3 regions of the Pontibacillus salicampi genome follow, and region 2 is predicted to be linked to each of the others. Evidence: predicted binding sites of a transcription regulator. Region 2 holds the regulator's gene; each other region holds the start of a gene.

Region 1 (5,137 bases), on a different contig from region 2:
AAAGATACTCACCTCAAAAAATATAGCAAACCCTATTGGGACACCTACTTTTAATTGCTCCCACCAAGCTGATAGGGAGGGCTTTTCAATAGCACCAAAAATATAATAAGTAGAGAAGGGGCGCACTCTCCACACAATAAGCAGCGCAACGATACACGTAAACCAATAGGTAAGAGACGATGCAATACCTGCCCCAATCCCTCCAAGTGCAGGGGCGCCAAGCTTTCCAAATATAAAGATATAGTTGAAAAGGATGTTTACCGGTAAGGATAATAGAGTAATTACCATAGTGACTCTCGTTTGACCGAGGGCATCAATGAAGCAGCGAAGTGCATTGTATATAAATAAAGGTATGATTCCAGTTATGAGTGTAATAAGATAATATTTGGATATGGTACTAACATTAGCTTCCAAGCTCATTAACCGTAAAATAGGATCAAGGAGAAACCAGCCTGCAATTACGATGGTAAGAGCTAGAGCAATGGCTAAGTATATTCCTTGTCTGACGGTTGAGGGGATTTTTTCCTTTTTCTCTCCTCCAATTAACTGTGCTACGATAGGAGAAATGGCTAATAGAATACCATTAATACCTGTAAAGATAGGTACCCATAGACTAGAGCCAATCGCAACGCCTGCCAAATCATCTGCCCCCGCCTTCCCGGACATTACAGTGTCAAAGAAGTTCATGGCATACATCCCTAACTGTGTTACAAGGATGGGGAGGAGAATGTGAAGAAATAATATATTTTTTTGCTTTAAAGATGAAGTAGGATACATATAGCTCTTCCTTTTATGATTAGTATCTAATACGATAAAAGAGATTATAGCATACATTAGCAAGAACGTACGGAAATTAGAAAAAAATGGTTTAGTAGAAAGGACGACTCTCGCTATGACTTCAAAACGAATCCTCTTTACCGGTGGCGGTACAGCCGGTCATGTTATTGTTAATCTAGCTCTTATTCCCGTTTTCCAAAAGGATGGCTGGGAAGTAGATTATATAGGATCTCATAATGGCATTGAAAAAGAACTAATAGGTACCCTGCAAGGAGTAACATATTATTCAATATCAACAGGGAAATTAAGAAGATACCTCTCTAAAGAAAACGTAAAAGATCCATTTAAAGTGTTAAAAGGAACAGCTCAAGCCTTTTCCATAATACGAAAACGTAAGCCCCAAGTAATATTCTCCAAAGGGGGATTTGTTTCTGTACCAGTCGTTGCTGCAGCAAAGCTTAATCGTGTTCCAGCTATCATTCACGAGTCCGATTATACCCCTGGTTTAGCAAATAAGCTGGCCATGCGATTTGCTAAAAAAATACTTACCACCTTTCCAGAAACTAATCAATACCTTCCTGAGAAGAAAGCAGAATGGATTGGTGCAGTGGTAAGGGAGGAGCTGTTTAAAGGGAACAAACAAAAAGGTTTAGCTATGACTGGATTCACTAAGAATAAACCGATAATTCTTGTCATGGGTGGTAGCTCTGGGTCAAAGAAAATCAACGACTCCATTCGAGATAACCTGGACAGCTTGCTGCAAAAATATCAAATCGTTCACCTTTGTGGGAAGGGGAATAAGGATGAAGGAATTAATAGACCTGGTTATGTTCAATATGAATACGTTAACGAAGAGTTAAATGACTTATTTGCCATTACCGACTATGTAGTTTCCCGCGCTGGTTCCAATTCTATTTTTGAATTCCTAGCTTTACAAAAGCCTATGCTCCTAGTCCCTCTTTCCCGTCATGCAAGTAGAGGGGACCAAATCCTTAATGCAAATTCTTTTGAAAAACAAGGGTATGCCAGAATGGTAGAGGAAGAGGAACTGAACACAGACCGTTTAGAACAGGAATTAGATATGTTAGCAGAACATAAAGAAGAAATGATAGCTACTATGCAGCAGTATAAAAGTGAAAAAGCAAAAGAAAAAATCATTCAAATTATCAAGGAAGCCTAAAATAGGTTTCCTTTCTTTTTGGCATTGTTAAGATCCATGGTGATGTATAGATGATCCATCTGGCTTTCCTTTTTAAAGATAGCTACTATAATAGAATTATCAAAGGTGTTTAAGGAGGATGCTATGGATTCGGTGTATTGTCGATACTGTACAAAAGATGTAGAGGAAAGGCAGCAATTGGTGACGGCCACAAATTATTTTCGTATTCTGCCGTATCATAGACGCTGTTTTGAAAAGGTAGAAGAGGAGACGATAGCTCTTACAAGATCCTTTAAGCCAGTCAATGGACTAGCTGGAAATGTAACGGCTTTTGTTCTGTTGGCTGTTGCTTTATTATTTGCTTTTACTCCTCTATTGAGTATGATAGGGAATGTTATTGCAGTTCTATGTTTATACCCAGTTGTTCTTCGTGTTATCTCTTATTTTCTTTACGAAAGAAGAGTCACGAATAATAATTAACTAACACACTTCCCTTATTGAAGGGAGGTGTCGTTCTACTCAATAGTAACGTGAGTAATATTAAGAATATTAATCTCCTCTCCCGATCTACATAATGGGTTTATTCCATATAAAGTCTGCGTCTCTTTCACAATAGATATCAATTTAAGAGTGGAGGCTGTCGGTTGATCAAATTGTTTAATGGAAACAGTCAGATCATCATTTAACGCTCTTTGCAGCTTGAAATCAATTTCAATAGCCTGCTCTTTTGACAGTGTACCATTAGTTACTCTTTCGTCATTTTTCCATCCTTTCCTCAATTGATCTACGTGCTCAGGTGACATGTAGGTACTCCAATTTATATGAGCTTTTTTCATAAGAAACCCTCCGATAAAGGAACATATGTTCTTATTATATGTGAGCTATTCTATTCTGTACAGTATAAATTTGAATAGGAATAATAGTGAATGAATAATTAACATATTGAATAAAACCAAAGGGAAAACCTTGATATTTTCTATAAAGTTTATAAAGTTGAAGCCAAATGTTGATTATTTAAGAGAAATCTTACATAAAACGAGGGAAAACGTTAAGATTCTTATGATAAAATACCTGCTTTCAATATAACCGCAAGTTATAACAAAATATGACACTATATTCGTTTTGATTAATGCTACAAATTTTCTGTACAATTAAACTTGTCAGAAAAAAAAGAACAATGCGTTTAGGAGGCGATTCCAGAAAAGAAGGAAACAGCAAAATAGATAAATATAGAGTCCTCCCTCAAAGAAGAGATTACTATCTGTTCTAAACACCTTCCTTTTTTCTCGCACTCATATCAACCCATAAAATATGAGTGTTGGTATAAAGCATATCCTCGAGAAGATTATTATTCATACACGCTACATTAGTTACCTGCAACTCGGTAACACGCTTAATACCATAAGTAACTACTATTTTGGGAAAAGTAGTTTTTCGCAACTTTGTTAAGCATGAAATCTTGTGAGAATCTTCACAAAATATATATCTTATTATTGACGAAGGGGAAATAACATGAAAAAGAGACTATTGTGGATTGTGAGTATTTGTACGTTAGTTTTGCTGGCTGCATGCGGAGGAGATGAAGGAGCAAGCGGTCAAAAGAAAATAGATACGATTACTTTTGCTGATGCTGGCTGGGACAGTATTCGTGTACATAACAGTATAGCGTCTACCATTATTGAAAATGGCTATGACTATAACACGGATGTCACGACTGGCTCAACTCCTGCTACTGTTCAAGGAGTACGCCAAGGCGATATTAATGTGAATATGGAAATGTGGGTAGACAACATTAAAGAAGTATATACAGAAGCTATAAAAGCAGGGGATTTTGAAGAAGTATCTGTTAACTTTGATGATAATAAACAAGGGCTTTGGGTGCCAACGTATGTAATAGAAGGAGATAAGGAAAGAGGAATTGAACCAATTGCTCCAGACTTAAAAACAGTAGAAGATTTGAAGAAATATCCAGATGTATTCCAAGATCCTGAAAAACCAAGTAAAGGTAGAATAATTGGTGCACCATCTGGCTGGGCAGTTGGAGAAATATTAGCTACTAAAGTAGAGACTTATGGTTTGGAGGAGAAGTTTAATTATTTCCGTCCAGGTTCAGACTCAGCAATTGTTACCTCTCTTGCTGATGCTTATGAGTCTGGTGAACCTTGGGTTGGATATTATTGGTCTCCAACATGGGTGACGTCCTTATATGATATGACGCTTCTGGACGAGCCGGAATATAATCAAGAGCAATGGGAGAAAAATCGTGGTACGGAATTCCCTCCGAATAAAGTAACTATCGTGGTGCATAAGGATATGCCTGATCAAGCTCCGGAAGTAGTCGATTTCCTATCTAATTATGAAACGAGCAGTAAATTAACAGGAGAAGCTCTGAAGTACATGAAAGAAAATGATGCTTCTGCAGATGAAGCAGCCCTGTGGTGGTTAAAAGAAAATAAGGAGCTTTGGACAGGCTGGGTATCCGAAGATGTGGCTAAAAAAGTAGAAGAAGCATTGTAAGAGAAGCTTTAGTGGTTGGCTCTAAGAATAGAGCCAACTGCTTATTACTATAAAAAAGCGAGGGAAAACCAATGAATGGGCATTTTCCAAGTATTGAGTGGAACTTAGGAGATTATGTTGAAAGTTTTATATTATGGATAAATGATTTTTTTGAGCCTTTGTTTGATTTTATCTTTCTTATTTCATCCAGAACCATGTTAGGTATTGAACAAGGCTTATTATTTATCCCGTGGTGGATATTTATCATATTAATTGGATTGTTAGGGTGGCGTTTTAAATCAGTTGGAGCTGGTATTCTATACGCTTTCTTTATGTTTTTAGTAGGAACCTTTGGATTGTGGGATGTACTAATGACAACCATAGCTATTGTCATTACGTCTGTATTTATATCCCTGGTCATCGGAGTGCCATTAGGCGTATGGATGGCGTTCAGTAAAGGATTCTCTTTCGTAATGAGGCCGATATTAGACGCTATGCAAACAATGCCGAGCTTTGTGTACTTAATACCAGCCATTTTCTTCTTTGGTCTTGGGAACGTAGCGGCTGTTTTTGCAACATTAATATATGCATTACCGCCAGTTATTCGTTTAACAGAGCTTGCAATTCGTAATGTGGACGCGGAAGTCATTGAGTCTGCTGAGTCATTTGGCTCTTCCAGATGGCAGATGTTAAAGAAGGTTCAAC
Region 2 (5,137 bases):
TGAAAAATGAAATATTCCAAGGTCATCGCCATGGAAAATCTTCGTTGCGTCAGGGAGAATTATCGCGATTCTTCCATTAGATATACTATTCTATATAAATTTACACTTTGGGAGGAATTAGTGAATTATGGCTTCGAAATTTACGAGAGAACAAATTTGGAAAAAGATTGAAGAAGAAAATGTGAAATTTATTCGTTTACAATTCACAGATCTTCTAGGCACTATTAAGAACGTAGAGATTCCTGTTAGCCAGCTGGACAAAGCACTGGATAACAAAATGATGTTTGACGGTTCTTCTATTGAAGGATTCGTTCGTATTGAAGAATCCGATATGCTATTACACCCGGACCTCGATACTTTTGTGGTATTCCCTTGGACATCTGAAAAAGGGAAGGTAGCTCGTTTTATTTGTGACATTTGCAATCCTGATGGCACACCATTTGAAGGATGTCCTCGCTATAATTTAAAACGGAATTTGAAGAAAATGGAGGAACTCGGTTTCTCTGCGTTTAATCTCGGAACGGAGCCGGAATTTTTCCTCTTCAAACTGGATGAAAAAGGCGAGCCGTCGATGGAGCTGAACGACCGTGGTGGATATTTTGATCTTGCACCGACAGATCTTGGGGAAAACTGTCGTCGCGATATTGTGTTAGAGCTTGAGGAAATGGGCTTTGAAATTGAAGCATCTCACCATGAGGTAGCACCTGGTCAGCACGAAATTGACTTTAAATACGCAGATGCTGTAAAGCACTGCGATGATATTCAAACGTTCAAATTAGTAGTAAAAACCATTGCAAGGAAGCATGGATTGCATGCAACCTTTATGCCAAAACCGTTATTTGGTGTAAATGGTTCGGGGATGCACGTAAATATGTCCCTTTTTACTAATGGAGAGAATTCCTTCTTTGATGAGAATGGTGACCAGCAGTTAAGCAAAACAGCTTATCAGTTTATTGCGGGTGTTATAAAGCATGCAACGAACTTTACTGCTGTGACTAATCCGACCGTTAATTCCTATAAACGTCTCGTACCTGGATACGAAGCTCCATGCTATGTTGCATGGTCAGGGCAAAACCGTAGCCCGCTTATTCGTATTCCAGCATCCCGTGGCATGAGTACACGTATCGAGGTTCGTTCTGTTGACCCTGCTGCGAATCCATATCTAGCCATGGCAGTACTATTAGCATCAGGTCTGGATGGTGTGGAGAATGATTTACAGGCACCAACACCAGTAGATCGTAATATCTACGTAATGGATAAAGAAGAGCGGGAACGTAATGGTGTACAGGATTTGCCTGCTACGCTTGCTCAAGCGCTTGACCTCTTGAAACAGGATAAAACAATGGTCGACGCTTTAGGTGAACACCTATATGAGCATTTTATTGAGTCAAAAGAGATCGAATGGGATATGTTCCGTACACAAGTTCACCCTTGGGAACGTGAGCAGTATCTATCCACTTATTAATACTATTTTTATTTTAATATGTAAGGAGCTCTTGATGTTTTACGATCAAGGGCTCTTTTCATGCTTTGCATCAGTAACTTATTAATACTTAGTAGCAACTCCGAACAATATGAAAGAGCATAATCCATAATTCAAGGACACGGGATAAGAAACATGATTTACCAAAGCATGGCAGAATTGTAAAATGTAAAAGAGAGGAGGAACGATATGCATTTGGAAAGTAAGTATTTAATTAGATGGGGAATACCTGGCTGGATTGTTATCTTTTATGGTGCTGTACTTAATAGGCTCTTAGCATACAAGCCGATAACCTATAATAACGTGCCGCCACAGGAAGTAATTGTTGCCTTGCTTACGGCCGTTTCGATTGGAGTAATTGCAGGTTATCTAGTGCATCAGATTTATTTTGCGATGGATTGGATTCTATTAAATCGCTCTAGACAGGTGTCAGAGGAAATACTATCAGAGCTTAGCGCTGTTGGTATTGCTATTGAGGAGGATGCCATAGAACGAAAATACTTCCAAATAGAGTATATGTGGCAAAGTGCTCTTGCAAATGTTAAGGAAAAACATAAAATGGATTATTTGGCTGAACGGTATGCTTATCTATTAACCAGGACACATGAGCTTGGGATTCTTCAATTATCGTTGATTATCTGTTTAGCCATTTCCTGCTATTATCTGTTTGCTGGAACAAACGTAGTGATAGCATTTCTATTCTTATTAGCGAATGTAATAACCTGTTTCTTGGTCACTCGTTCCAAAACGTATTATTCTAAAAATGCTCAATACTTTATGACGAATGTATTGAAGGATTTATTGCACGAACAAAGAAGCAGCAGCTAATCGATACATAGGTAGGTAAACACTCATTGATGAGGTTCGTCAGCCTCTTCTTTCTAGTTACTATTACCTCATGATTTATGGGGGTTTCTAGGTCTTAGAAGAGTATGGAAAAGATTTCTGAAAAAACACCCTGATGGTATTTCCATCAGGGTGTTTGTCATTACATCGTTTATGGTTAGTAATTAGTGAATATTTCGATACAGCCCGACAACACGTCCTAAAATAGAAATGTTTTGTACGATGATAGGTTCCATCGTAGCGTTTTCTGGCTGCAGTCGAATATGATTGGATTCCTTGAAGAACCGTTTTACAGTTGCTTCTTCATCCTCTGTCATCGCAACGACAATATCACCGTTTTGAGCAGTTTGCTGTCTTCGTACGATGACCATATCTCCATCTAAAATCCCTGCTTCAATCATACTTTCACCTTGAACAACAAGTACAAATACTTCATCATCCTGGGTCGCCAGTGTGTCTGGTAACGGGACATATTCTTCAATGTTTTCAATTGCTGTAATCGGCATGCCTGCAGTGACCTTACCAATGACAGGAGCATAGGTCGCCTCTCCTCTAGGGATTTGGTTTGCACCTTCCTCCTCTAATTCTAGTACTTCAATTGCTCTAGGCTTAGTAGGGTCACGTCGAATGTATCCTTTTTTCTCTAATCGTGCCAGGTGACCATGCACTGTAGAACTAGATGCAAGGCCGACTGCTTCGCCAATTTCACGAACGGAAGGCGGATATCCTTTTTCTAGTACACGATCTTTAATGAAATCTAGTATTGTTTCCTGCCTTTTCGATAGTTTTGTCATATTCACTACACCTCGTACATATTCTTTATTACCTACATTGTACCACGCTTGGTAAGGATATACAAACATTCGTTCGCAAAAATAGTTGACAAGAACGGATGTTCGTATATAATAGAATACAGAAGCGAACAAAAGTTCTTATCGGAGGGGATCATATGTTTCAAAATCTATCAAAACTAGACATTGCTTATATTCTATTATTTGTGGCGAGCTTGGGATTTATGTATTATGCTATGGTGACGAGTTAATAGACTTTGAGTAATTCGTTAAGTTAGACGGAAAGTAAGGAGAGCATATGAAAGCAGTTATTTATTGCCGGGTGAGTACAGAGAAAGAAACACAAGTATCATCTTTGAAACGACAACGACAGGAGCTTCTCGAACTAGCAGAAGCCAATGATTTCGAAGTAATAAAGGTAATTGAGGAGCAAGCGAGTGGATATGATGTGGAAAGAGATGGGATATTTGAAGTGTTAAGCCTATTCACCGCCGAGGAAGCGAATATGTTACTTATTCAGGATGAAACAAGACTAGGTCGAGGAAACACCAAAATAGCCTTGTTTCATCAACTGAATAAGCTAAATATCCCTATTTATTCTGTTGCTCATAATGGAGCGTTACAGCTTTCTGAGTCAGATTCTATGGTGCTGCAAATCGTTGGAGTTGTTGAGGAATATCAAAGAAAGATTCACAACCTGAAAATAAAGCGGGGAATGAGAAAGGCTATAGAGGAAGGGTATGATCCTTCTGCTAATCTTTCTAATCAACACCTCGCGAAGGGACGGGAAAAAAAGGAATTTCCAGTAGAGGAAGTAGTAAGACTAAGAGATAACGGGCTTACCTTCCATGAAATTGCTGCAACGCTAAGAGGAATGGGACATGATGTCTCTAAAGCAACGGTTCACAGGCGGTACAGAGAAGTTCAATTACTTGAAAAAAACGATTAATCACGTTATTATAAAGCATGCGCAAGGCAAGCATCGATATAAATCGAACTTGCCTTTTTCCAATGAGTCCACAAACGAAATAAGATGCTCAAATAGGTGAGAGGACAAGTTTTATCATAAAGGAGAATGTTTATGCTATCTCAAGACAAATTAGATCGTATTAATACACTTGCTAATAAATCTAAAAGTGAAGGCTTAACCAATACAGAAAAAGAAGAACAACAATCATTACGTCAGGAATATTTGAAAAATGTCCGTAAGTCATTTAAGAATCAACTACGTTCTGTGACAGTCATGGATCCAGAAGGTAACGATGTAACACCTGAAAAATTAAAGCAAGATAAAGAAAATCAAAAAAAGCACTAATGGCATCTGTTAGCCAGTAGAGTCACTATCCTGTTACAATAGTAGTTGTAGCGGGATTTTTTTGTATAATTGAATCCTTTTGTCACACCCTATAACGATGAGAAAGTCCCGTTGTGACATTCTTTTTGCAAGGACCACTTGTCACTAAACCCATTTCATTATAGGATTAAACTGATACATAGTTCGCCTCTTGCGACGAGGAAAGGAGTTTTATTATGGCACCACAAGTAGAACAACAATCTATTAATACTATCCGTACTCTTTCAATTGATGCGGTAGAGAAGGCAAATTCAGGTCATCCTGGTATGCCTATGGGAGCTGCGCCGATGGCGTACACGCTCTGGACAGAATTTATGCAGCACAACCCAAAGCATGCGAGCTGGTTTAACCGAGATCGCTTTGTACTATCAGCAGGTCACGGTTCTATGCTTCTATACAGTCTTTTGCATCTTTCCGGTTATAACGTAACGATGGAGGATTTGAAAGAATTTCGCCAATGGGGATCTAAAACGCCTGGCCACCCTGAATTTGGCCACACGGAAGGAGTAGAGGCTACAACAGGACCTCTGGGACAAGGTGTAGCTATGTCTGTGGGAATGGCAATGGCTGAAACTCATTTAGCAGCGAAATATAATAAAGAGCATTATCCTGTTGTAGATCACTACACTTATGCCATTTGTGGAGATGGAGATTTGATGGAAG
Region 3 (5,137 bases), on a different contig from region 2:
TGACAAGCCTGTTAAGACAACTAAATTATTTTTAGGGATTTCTAAATCCACACTTTTTAAGTTATGGGCGCGAGCCCCCTGGACACGAATAGATTTTTGCTGACTCATTTGCTCGATCACCCTTCCGCTTTTAGTTCTAATAGTAAATCGCGTAGTTCAGCTGCTTTTTCAAAGTTTAAGTCGCGGGCAGCCTGCTTCATTTCTTCTTCCATGTTGTTGATTACTTCTTCTTTTTCCTTTTTGCTCATATTGGAAACATTAGGCTTATGTTCACCATAGGATTCTCCATCCTCAGCAGCCATTGTAGCCTGGATGACGTCACGAATTTCTTTCTTAATGGTAGTCGGGGTAACACCATGCTCCTCGTTATACGCTATCTGTTTCGCTCGTCTTCGCTCCGTTTCCTCAATTGCAATGTTCATTGAATTGGTGTACTTATCGGCATACATAATTACCTGACCATTCTCATTTCGGGCAGCGCGGCCAATCGTCTGAATAAGGGAACGCTGGGAACGAAGGAAGCCTTCTTTATCTGCATCTAAAATGGCAACAAGAGATACCTCCGGAATATCAAGCCCTTCTCTTAACAGGTTGATCCCGACAAGCACATCATACTTTCCTCGTCTTAAATCTCGAATAATTTCAATACGCTCTAATGTTTTAATCTCTGAATGAAGATACGCTACTTTAATGCCAATTTCCTTCAGGTAGTCGGTCAGGTCCTCTGACATTTTCTTCGTAAGCGTAGTGACTAACACACGCTCATTCTTCTCTTTTCGATTATTTATTTCACCAATCAGATTATCAATCTGGCCATGAATTGGACGAACATCAATTTCAGGGTCCAGTAATCCAGTAGGACGAATGATTTGCTCGACCATTTTAGGTGAATGCTCTTGCTCATAAGGACCTGGTGTAGCAGAAACATAAACGACCTGATTCATACGCTCCTCAAATTCCTTGAACATTAATGGACGGTTATCAAGGGCAGAAGGCAGACGGAATCCATGGTCGACTAATACCTGTTTACGAGCCTTGTCTCCATTGAACATGCCTCCTACTTGCGGAAGGGTAACGTGGGACTCGTCTATCATAATCATGTAATCTTCTGGAAAATAGTCCAATAAGGTATAAGGAGTTGCTCCTTCTTCTCTAAGCGTTAAATGTCTGGAGTAGTTCTCAATCCCAGAGCAGAAGCCCATCTCCCGCATCATCTCTAAATCATAGCTGGTTCGCTGCTCCAGGCGTTGCGCCTCCAACAGTTTATTTTGATCCTTCAGTTCCTTCAGTCGTTCTTGTAATTCTCGCTCTATGTTCTTTATAGCTACTTTCATCTTTTCTTCCCTGGTTACGAAGTGAGAGGCCGGAAATATAGCGACATGCTCTCTATCCCCAATAATTTCTCCGGTTAAAGCATCAACCTCTCTTATTCGATCAATTTCATCTCCAAAGAATTCAATCCGAAGACAATGCTCTTCTCGAGAGGCCGGAATGACCTCTACCGAATCTCCACGGACACGGAACGTACCACGCTGAAAATCAATATCGTTTCTCGCATATTGAATATCAACAAGGTCGCGAAGCAGTTCATCTCTGTCTTTCTCCATTCCTTTTCGAACAGATAGTACTAAATTCCGGTATTCATCCGGGTTACCTAAACCATATATACAGGACACACTGGCAACAATGATAACGTCTCTTCTTTCAAAAAGAGAAGATGTTGCAGAGTGTCTTAATTTATCAATCTCATCATTTATGTTGGCGTCCTTCTCTATAAATGTATCGGTAGAAGGTACATATGCTTCTGGCTGATAATAATCATAATAACTAACAAAATACTCTACTGCATTATTAGGAAAAAACTCCTTAAATTCGCTGTAGAGCTGTCCTGCCAGCGTTTTATTGTGGGCAATGACTAACGTCGGTTTGTTTACTTCCTGTATGACGTTGGACATAGTGAACGTCTTCCCTGTTCCCGTTGCACCAAGAAGCGCCTGGTGCTTCTTGCCCTCCCGTATGCCATCGGTCAACTCTTGAATGGCCCGAGGCTGGTCACCTTGAGGTTGATATTTCGACACTAAATCAAATTGACTTTCCACTATTGCAACCTCCATTCCCTATAATTGCTACACGTAGTTTACCACATAATATCACTATTCTAACACAAACACGAACAAACATTCGAGTATTTCGCCTGCCTATATATAGATAAAAAAGCTGAACCTTCTGTATCATAGGCTCAGCTTTTTATATTATTGACTGTACTGATTCACATCAAACAGGTCAATTAATTCGATGTCTGCATTTTTGTCTTGGAACCACCGTAAGGAGAACTCATTCTTAAACAGTGCAAGATAGTTTTCCTCTCTATCCTTGACAAGCAAGCTTCGTTCGTCAAATAACGACTTATCTACTTGTTCTTCCTTCAACCATCGTGGCAACCTCTCGCCGATTGATTCAAACATAACCTCGACGTTATATTCGTTTTGCATGCGGTATTCAAACACATCGTACTGAAGCTGACCAACCGCTCCAATAATATATTCCTCGTTTCGAACACCGCGGAAAAGCTGAATAGCCCCCTCTTGTACGAGCTGTTCGATTCCCTTTTTAAACTGCTTCGATTTCATGACATTCTTCACCGTTACTTTCTTAAATAGCTCTGGCGGGAACTGTGGGAGCTCCTCGTAATGGAAGGATTCGCTTCCTTCTACAAGCGTGTCACCGATGCGATAAACGTTCGGATCATAAATGCCAATAATATCGCCAGCATATGCTTCCTCCAGCGTTTCTCGGGAGGAGGCAATGAATTGCTGCGTTTGAGCTATTTTAATACTTTTACCTGTGCGGTCAAGCGTTACCTTCATCCCTCGTTCAAACTTACCAGAACATACACGCACAAAAGCAACTCTGTCCCGGTGAGCAGGATTCATATTAGCTTGTATCTTAAAGATAAAGCCTGAGAATTCTTCTTTATCGGGAGAAATAAGCTCTCCTGATGCTTTACGCGGAAAAGGCTGCGGTGCCATAGAGATAAAGGATTCAAAGAAGGTTTGCACACCGAATGGAGCTAAGGCACTACCAAAATATACTGGTGTAAGCTCTCCCTCCTGGACAGCCTCCATATCAAATTCTTCTCCAGCTTCATCTAATAGTTCTAACTCTTCGTATGCGGTTTGAAATTCTTCGTTCTCTACAAGCTCGGTATGGTTTTCTAGATCTGCATTGGGAATTCTAGTTTCTTCCTCATTCCCGGAGAAGTGAATGAATTGATCATTCTCCCGATCAAATACCCCCTGGAATCGTTTGCCCATTCCTACTGGCCAGTTCATAGCGTATGTTTGAATTCCAAGCTCTTCTTCTATTTCCTTTAATAAATCAAATGGGTCTTTGCCCTCCCGGTCCAGCTTGTTAATAAAGGTAAAAATAGGGATACCACGCATTTTACATACTTTAAATAGCTTCAGGGTCTGCGCTTCAATCCCTTTTGTACCGTCTAGAATCATAATTACGCTGTCCACAGCCGTAAGCGTACGATAGGTATCCTCACTAAAGTCCTCGTGTCCAGGAGTATCCAATATATTGATATGAAGCCCCTCGTACTCAAAGTTCATCACAGAGGAAGTGACGGATATACCACGTTTCTTCTCTATGTCCATCCAGTCCGATGTTGCGAACTTACCAGATTTCTTTCCTTTGACCGTACCTGCATTGCGAATTAAATTACCATATAATAAAAATTTCTCTGTTAACGTCGTTTTCCCTGCGTCAGGGTGAGAGATAATCGCAAAGGTGCGACGTTTTTTCATTTCTTCTTGTACACTCATCGTTTAACCTTCTCCTATTCTATAGATCTCTAGCTTCTATTGAAATACCGAAAGAACAGACTGGTGATACAGCCTGTTCTTTCCCAATCCATTGCCTTTGTTGTTAGCCGATTACACTATTCACTCTTCCTATCATTACATAGCACATCGAAAAAAATCAAGCTATGCTTTTAGGTCTCTATCTGCAATCATAATCTGCCCCTTTTTATCATTCGTAATGAGCGTCTGCAAAATGATAGTAGCCAGCTTATTTGGAGGATAAGGCTTCGTTAAGTAATGGTTCACGTTCCACTGTTCTCCTTTTTCTTCTTCATCAAGGGCCGTTGATATGAAGATTGGCGTGTCCTTTGTGTCTTCTCTTGTTTTGAGCTCTTCAATGAGCTCCCATCCGTTCATACCTTTTCCTAGCATTAAGTCTATCACAAAGGCATCCGGCTCGTGCTGCTGTAAAGAGTCGAGGGCAGCCTCTGCAGTAGAGAAGGACAATACATTAAACCCTGCTCCATTTAATTCCTCTGATAATAGAGAAGCGAGGCTCTCGTCATCCTCTACTACCATTAAAAGAGGGAAGCCAGAGTATAATGGGTGCTTGGAGCTGCCGTCCTGCTGTCGTTTACCTGGGGCAGAGGGCAGCCGAAACGTAAATACACTACCTACTCCAATTTCCGAGTGGACTGTAATAGCTCCTTCATGCGCTTCAATTATTTCCTTGCAAATAGCAAGCCCTAATCCAGTTCCACCAATTTTCCTTCTATCCGTATTATCTATTCGGTGAAACTTTTTAAACAGCTTGGTCATTTCACTATCCGGTATGCCCAACCCTTCATCTGCTATATGAACAACGACTTCCTCCTCACTCGTTGTAATAGAAACAATGACAGACCCACCTTCAGGAGAAAATTTCACTGCATTGCCGATTAAATTGGTAAAGACCTGGACTAGCTTCTCTCTGTCTCCAGAAATAACTGCTCTTTCCATACGATGCTGCACTTCAAAATAATGAGTTGGGTTATGGATTTTAAATCCTTCCATAACTTCCTTAGCCAAATCGATAACATTAAGCTCTTCCACTGTATAGCTTTGGCGACCTGACTCCATTCGCTGCAAATCTAGAAAATCATTAATAAGGTTGGTGAGTCGTTTGGCTTCCTTATGAATGGTATCAATGTATCGCTTCTGCTTTTCTTCTGACAGATTTCTCTTCAGCATGAGTTCAGTATAGCCAAGAACACTTGCCAAAGGAGTTCGCAGTTCATGGCTGACAGTACTCACAAGCTCTGATTTCATTTGGTCAACTTCATATTGAGAGG

What was found. Region 2 encodes LexA, which represses DNA repair genes until DNA is damaged. Its sites were predicted from a motif close to CGAACATATGTTCG; they were not measured.
Region 1: ACFFGV_RS07070 (YolD-like family protein) is a predicted target of LexA. The motif match lies at 2,791-2,804, and genes of this name have one in related genera.
Region 3: uvrB (excinuclease ABC subunit UvrB) is a predicted target of LexA. The motif match lies at 2,171-2,184, and genes of this name have one in related genera.

Annotation. Positions count from the first base shown of each region.
Region 1 covers NZ_JBHLTP010000004.1:73,954-79,090, forward strand. Annotated here, with positions in the region: gene ACFFGV_RS07055 (MATE family efflux transporter) at 1-777, opposite strand, end outside; gene murG (undecaprenyldiphospho-muramoylpentapeptide beta-N-acetylglucosaminyltransferase) at 893-1,957, shown strand; gene ACFFGV_RS07065 (hypothetical protein) at 2,081-2,416, shown strand; gene ACFFGV_RS07070 (YolD-like family protein) at 2,452-2,772, opposite strand; gene ACFFGV_RS07075 (ABC transporter substrate-binding protein) at 3,449-4,453, shown strand; gene ACFFGV_RS07080 (ABC transporter permease) at 4,525-5,137, shown strand, end outside.
Region 2 covers NZ_JBHLTP010000012.1:167,456-172,592, reverse strand. Annotated here, with positions in the region: gene ACFFGV_RS15595 (MerR family transcriptional regulator) at 1-80, shown strand, start outside; gene glnA (type I glutamate--ammonia ligase) at 128-1,465, shown strand; gene ACFFGV_RS15585 (BA5345 family protein) at 1,673-2,311, shown strand; gene lexA (transcriptional repressor LexA) at 2,494-3,123, opposite strand; gene ACFFGV_RS15575 (YneB family resolvase-like protein) at 3,419-4,069, shown strand; gene ACFFGV_RS15570 (DUF896 domain-containing protein) at 4,202-4,435, shown strand; gene tkt (transketolase) at 4,651-5,137, shown strand, end outside.
Region 3 covers NZ_JBHLTP010000013.1:490,105-495,241, reverse strand. Annotated here, with positions in the region: gene uvrA (excinuclease ABC subunit UvrA) at 1-108, opposite strand, end outside; gene uvrB (excinuclease ABC subunit UvrB) at 117-2,114, opposite strand; gene ACFFGV_RS17870 (peptide chain release factor 3) at 2,253-3,827, opposite strand; gene ACFFGV_RS17865 (ATP-binding protein) at 3,990-5,137, opposite strand, start outside.